DNA from 2 places in the Arcicella rigui genome. Region 2 is predicted to be linked to the other one. Evidence: riboswitches for the same ligand, from Rfam matches in the RefSeq annotation. Region 2 holds a riboswitch; the other holds the start of a gene.

Region 1 (3,427 bases), on a different contig from region 2:
TTCTTGAGGAGTAGTGTATTTACTAAAGGAAAAACGCACACTATCTTTATCTAAATTTCTATCTAAAACTTTCAGTACGTGCGAGCCAACATTTGTCAAATTTGAACAAGCACTTCCGCCCGAAACAGCAATACCAAGTGCATCTAAGCGATTTACCAATACTCCACCTTTGTGCAATCTCGGAAAAGCTACGTTCAAGATATTACTGATACTGTTTTGTGAGGATTCACTTTCGCCATTAAACGAAATCTCATCTTGAAACAATGCTTTTAAATTACTCACCATTTTAGATTTCAAAAAAGCAATATAGTTTTGATGTTCTTTCAAATCTCTGTAAGCGATTTCTAAAGCTTTTGCCATTCCTACAATCCCAGCAACATTTTCTGTACCCCCACGAGTACCCTTTTCCTGAGCTCCTCCATAAATATGGGGTTTTATCTTTTTGTACTTGTTGATATAAATAAAACCTACGCCTTTTGGCCCATGAAATTTATGTGATGAACCTACCAAATAATCTACTTTAAGTTGCTGTAAATCAAATTGATACTTTCCGATTGTTTGTGTAGTATCGCTATGGAAAATGGCATCGTACTTTTTACAAATTTCACCAATTCTTTCGATGTCGTTCAAATTTCCAATTTCATTATTGGCGTGCATCAAACTCACTAAAGTTTGTGGATTTATCGATAAGCGTTTTTCCAATTGCTCATAATTGATATTTCCTTTGGCATCCAATTTTACAAAATTTACTTCTACTTCATTGGGCTGATTAAATTGTCCTAATGTCTGCAAAACAGCTTTATGCTCTATCCTACTCGTTACCACCTGACGCAATTCGTAAGTTTTAATTGCTCCAGTCAAAGCCAAGTTATTGGCTTCTGTTGCTCCTGAAGTGAAGAAAATATCACTTGCAGAGGCGTTCAACAAATTTGCAATCGTTTTTCGAGATACCTCTACGGCTTCACGGGCTTTTCTACCAACTTGATGGCTTGAAGAAGGATTTCCAAAGTGGTTTGTCAAGTATGGAATCATCGCATCCAATACTTCAAGGTCTAAGGCTGTTGTTGCGGCATTATCACAATAAATCTCCATTGTATTTAAGTTTTTAGGTTATTAATGAATGTATTTTCTAAAGTCAAATAGGTTATTGAGGTCTTCCTTCCACTGTAATCACTAAAAGCATTTAACTTTTAATCATTCTTTTTTTCAAGTGAGAAATCACTAAAATGAAATGTCTTTTATCAGGAATTATTTCTGTTGAATCAGATTGGCTAAAACTGAAACTTCTGTTCAAAGGGAATACAAATGCCTTTTTTATCATGGCAAACTTGCCCTTTTATCGCCCCAAAAATATCTAAGGTATGTTCTACAATTCTGACCTTGGTTCTGAATTCGGCTTTTTTAGCAAAATACGATACTTCAAATCCCCAGTTTTTATCTATTTTTTTCAATGGTGCTATCGGTGTAATTTTTCCTTCCACTTCAAAAGAACCATTTTCGGCAAACCAAAAAGTTGTTGGTTGTGGACCAATATCAGCTTTAAAATCAGATGAATAGAGTGTCCATCCATTCTCAATATTGGCTGTAAAAACCAGTTCTACTTCATCGCCGACCTTAAATTTAGGGTCAGCAAAATTGAATTTCCAATTAGTAATTTGCTCAATTTGCTGTGCTTTTACGCAAGTAAATGTAAAAAGTAGCAAAACGACTAAACTTATACGTTTCATAAAATTTTCAATTTAAAAATTATAGCTTGTGTTGTTAATACTTGTGTGGGTTGGCACTTAGCAAACCAAAATTTATTTTATGCCAACAGGCAGATAATTTTTAGAATATGTCTTGGTGAATTCATGCTATTAGAATATTAATTATATAGACTATATAGATTAATTGACTAAAAAAATATATTTTAAAACGGGATTTTAAAGATTTATCATTAGAATAAGGTTGGGGCACCTTGTGGGTGGTTTACAGGTTGCCAGAAGTTCATTGAGCCTAATCTCTCCCTTCGTTCTTTATAAATCTATTTATTCGATAGGCAAAGTTCTATTTTAAAAATAAATTTTCCAAATATTTGACAAGAAATATTTATAAAAATTTCGGAGTAAATGGATGATTTAGAAAAAAATCTCTAAGTGTTATATATCATTTGTAGTGACAAGGTCTTCTTGTCGCTACAAATGATTGAATTAATCCTGAAACTTCTGAAAAAACTTTTAAAAATGCAATAATTGACTAATACTATGAATTACTTCTGGAGCAACTTTCCATAAAGTTCTAATGCTCAACAAAATAACCACTGAACCAACAATAAACATCAAAGGACGACGAGGTACTTTATTAATCAAGATTGCTCCGAATGGTGCGGCAATTATTCCCCCTACAACCAAACCTAAAATGATTTGCCAAGAATTTACACCTTCAAAAAACAAGAAAGTAAGTCCACTCGAAAGAGTAATTAAAAACTCTGCGGCATTTACTGAACCAATGGCATAACGTGGATTTCTGCCTTGTCCTAATAAAGTGGAAGTAACGATTGGCCCCCAACCACCACCGCCAATGGCATCCATAAATCCGCCAAAAATGGCTAAAATTCCTACCTTTTTAGTTTTGCGTTTAGCAATACTTTTCTGAAATGCTTTTTTGATAATTACGCCCCCTAAAATAAGCATATACAAAGAAATATAAGGTTTGATAGCGTCGCCATCAATAATTTCTGAAAGTAAATAAGCTCCAGCTACCGAACCAACTACGCCCCAAAGCAAAGCTCTGAATAGTTTTTTATTGATATTTTTAAACTGATAATGCGAAACAGCAGAAGCACCTGTAGTAAACATTTCAGAAACGTGAACACTTGTACTACTCAAAGCTGGTGGCACGCCAATACCCAACAAAAAGGAAGTAGAAGTAATACCATAAGCCATTCCTAAAGTTCCATCAACCAACTGGGCAGCCAAACCAACGCCAACATAAGAAAAGAAATTAGGTCCTAACCAATTTTGAGCTTGATTGGCAAAATTCACTATTGGAGCTTTTCCGACAAAAAGCACAAAACAAAGCAGATAAATAGCAATAGCGATAAACCACATTAAAGATTGTTCAACTTGACGGCTCACTCTGAGTTTTAGAGCAATTTTATTAGAGAATTGATTGTTTTCCATGATTGTAAAAAGGGTTTTATCGCTATGTATTTTATTGGAATCCGTAAATTAATCGTAAATATTGTCGGTTGAGTGTTTTGAAATATACCGTGATTAACACCGCTAACGCACTAATAATATACGGATTGAAAAATTCTTTGAAATGGTAATATGATATAAAAAAGGTAAGAAAACATCGGCTGTATTCTAAGTAAAAAATCCAACGACGCTGTTCTAAAATAGCTCCACAGTTTACCAAGCTTACGAGTATAATCAGGGCTATACTT
Region 2 (3,427 bases):
ATTTTAGGAAACACCCTCTTTTTTAAAATACTTCTAAAAAAAGTATGAATCTGAAATCCGACATCCGAAAGCCAAAATCAACAATTTCCATAATCCTTCGTACAAGCCTAACTCATCATTCATAATTAAAAACTCATAATTCCTTACACCGCCACCTCTTTCTTCTCCAATCGCTTAAAGAAATCATACATTGGATTGACATCTAAACGTACAAATTTTTTCCATAACTTAATGGCTTTGGTGATTAATTGGCTTTCTATCAAAAAACCGTCGTGTCCGTACAAGGAATCTAATGCTTGAAAAGTTGCTCCGGGTATATGTTTTGCCAAAAATGCTTGTTCGTTAATTGGGAAAAGGGTGTCCGACTTGATGCCCATTACCAAGGTTTTTGCCTTGATTTGCGAAAGTGCCTGTACAAGTCCTCCACGACCACGACCAACATCTTGCGAGTCCATTACTTGTGAAAGTACATAATAAGAATAGGCATTAAATCGCTGTGCCAATTTTTCTCCTTGGTATCGCTGATAACCCATCGCTCTATGAGCTTTCCCCAGCGGTTCATCATTACGGGCTTGTGTAATTCCGTAGGTTTCATAATTTCTATACGAAATCAAAGCCGTTGCTCTGGCGGCTTTCATGCCTTCGATACCTGCCTGCGGATGGCTTTCTTTCCAAGTTGGATCTACTTCTATCGCCATTCTTTGCGACTCATTGAAGGCAATCCCCCATGGAGAGTGTTGGGCATTGGTAGCAATTAATATCAAGTTTTTGATTAAATCGGGTTGCGAAATCGCCCATTCTACGGCTTGCTGTCCGCCTAAAGAACCGCCAATACAAGTTTTTATTTTCTGTATTCCCAGATGTTCACGAAGCAAATCAAATGAATTTACAATATCACGAATGGTAATGAATGGAAATGTATGATAATAAGGCTCGCCCGTGGCTGGATTGATGGAAAGCGGCCCTGTACTTCCATAATGCGAACCCAATACATTCACACAAATAATAAAATGTCTGTCTGGATTATATAATTTTCCTCTTCCTACTAAACCTTGCCACCAGTCTTCTACATCGTGACTTCCTGTGAAAGCATGACAAATCCAGACTACATTCGAGCAGTCTTTATTTAATTCTCCCAAAGTTTGATAAGCCAGTTCAAGCTCTGGTAAAATACCTCCCGCTTCGAGTTGGAAAGGCTGATTGTATTTAAAAAGATTATTCAATGTATAAAAAATGAGCTTCAATACTCTTTTGTGTGAAACCTTTATTTACTCAACCAAAAGTGAATTATAGGATAATTGCTTTTGTAAATCCTCAAAACTTTCCTCGTATTCCCAATACATCATTCTGCCATGCGAACCTGTTACTAAAATGTATTTTTCTGAAATAGACTGAATACGTTTGATAGCAACAATTTTCACCGTTTTTTCGGCAACGTTTACTTCTTCGATAATTTCTTTGTTGTTGGCGTCGAAGCCATGAACAATCAGGTAATTGCCTGTTGTTACTCGAATAAATTTTGACATAAAGCTGACAAATTAAGGTCACGAAAACGTGACGATTAACGAATAATTAAATCGTAAACCTGACGAAAACTTAACAGCAAAAAATAACTGGGAGAGTAATCGTAATTGGTTTATATTTCCTGAGTGTCCACAAAATTTGTTTCATTTATCAGGTAGGAATTAGCACCTTGCCGTTACGAAGCGGTAGGTTGCCAGAAGTTCATAGAGCCTATTCTCTCCCTTCTTCTTTATAAATCAATTACCTGTTGAGGAGGAATTCCTCGGAGGAAAATTGACTTGATGTTGCAAAGTAAAACTCCAACGCCGTGAAAAGCAAATTTTTTATACAATCTGAATGAGATTCTTTGTTAATTTGAAGATTTGTTAATTTGAAGATTTGAAAGTTAGTGATTGAAAATGATTTGCAGAATAAATCTTAATATTCAAAATCTTGTTTTCTGTTAGCGGGCGAATTAATTCACCCACTAACAGAAAAACAAGAAAGTTTAAACAGCTTCTGAGTGGAAAATTAAAACTATTGGTTTTAGTATCCTTAGTATTACTTATTTTACTGATTCAATTGCATATTGAGAATTTAAAATTCATAACTCGCAATTTGCAATTCAGCACTCCTACTTACTCCTTACTCCCCTGTACTTTCGTTCCTTTCTTTTTCTCTAAACCGGGTTGAAATATCTCGAAGTTTTCTTTCTTTTTAGCATCAGCAACGATTTTACGAACATCGGCTAAAAGTTTTTTAGCATCGTAAAGTACTCCGTCTTTAATCGTATATTTTACTCCGCCAACACGTACAACTTCGTTGTTTTCTGTCAATCTGATTGCTCCAGTTCCGTAAAGATTCTTTAGGTTTTTCAGTGGATTTTCTTCTAAAATCACCATATCCGCCAATTTTCCTACTTCTATACTACCAATCTTATCTGCCATTCCCAAAGCCTCCGCACCTTTTAAGGTTGCCGCACGAATTACTTCTAAAGGATGAAAACCAGCTTCTCTTAACAATTCTAATTCACGGATATAAGCAAAACCATACAACTGAAAGATAAATCCTGAGTCTGAACCTGCCGTTACTCTTCCTCCTCTGTTTTTATATTCGTTGATAAACGCCATCCATAGTTTATAGTTTTCTTTCCATTGTACTTCTTGCTCTGTTCCCCATTCTTGCCAATACGAACCATGCGAAATACGTGAAGGCTGATAAAAACGCCATAATTGTGGCATGGTGTATTCTTCATGCCATTCGGCACGACGAGCCAACATTAATTCACGATTGGCTTCATAAATATTAAAAGTAGGGTCGATAGTGAAATCTAATTTCAACAATTCGTCCATTACTTCATTCCAACGTTTTGAACCGGGTTTTGCAGCCTGTTTCCACAATTTTCCTGCTTCTTCAAAACGATTTTGTTCATTGCTATAATTATAATCGGCTGGATAATCCTGAATGGTTTGATGGTCGAAAAGTGCTTCTGGCAAACCGTACCAATGTTCCATCGAGGTAAGTCCTGCTCTGGCAGAGTTTAATACATTCCAACGAGCCACATCTACTTGTGCATGATGATATGCCGAACGTAAACCTAATTCTTTGTTTCTTTTGATAGCTACTTCGATTACTTCTGGTCTTGCTCCAAAAAATTTAATGCCGTCAGCTCCCTTTTTTGCATTTTCTTCAACCCATGCTTTGGCTTGCTCGGGCGTAGAAATAGTTTCTTTTGCTCCCATGCCAAAAGCAGTATAAGCTAATATTCTTGGAGCGGTAATTTCATTTTTTAATGACTTAGCTTTTTGGTCTAAAACCCATTCTAAACCATTGCCTGCTGATGGGTCTCGGATGGTAGTGATACCATGGCTCAACCATAGTTTATATACATACTCTGCTGGAGTACCTTGCGATTTACCTCCGA

What was found. A riboswitch is a leader RNA that binds a small molecule or an ion and turns the genes downstream of it on or off. The one in region 2 is predicted to bind S-adenosylmethionine.
Region 1: another riboswitch for S-adenosylmethionine. It lies ahead of VB248_RS06140 (protein-disulfide reductase DsbD domain-containing protein); the one in region 2 lies ahead of VB248_RS19805 (hypothetical protein).

What each region holds. Positions count from the first base shown of each region.
Region 1 covers NZ_JAYFUM010000006.1:278,232-281,658, forward strand. Annotated here, with positions in the region: gene VB248_RS06135 (cysteine desulfurase family protein) at 1-1,092, opposite strand, end outside; gene VB248_RS06140 (protein-disulfide reductase DsbD domain-containing protein) at 1,272-1,727, opposite strand; SAM riboswitch class I at 1,928-2,024, opposite strand; gene VB248_RS06145 (sulfite exporter TauE/SafE family protein) at 2,217-3,161, opposite strand; gene VB248_RS06150 (sterol desaturase family protein) at 3,193-3,427, opposite strand, start outside.
Region 2 covers NZ_JAYFUM010000027.1:44,737-48,163, forward strand. Annotated here, with positions in the region: gene VB248_RS19800 (homoserine O-acetyltransferase family protein) at 144-1,223, opposite strand; gene VB248_RS19805 (hypothetical protein) at 1,269-1,526, opposite strand; SAM riboswitch class I at 1,634-1,762, opposite strand; gene VB248_RS19810 (amidohydrolase family protein) at 2,142-3,427, opposite strand, start outside.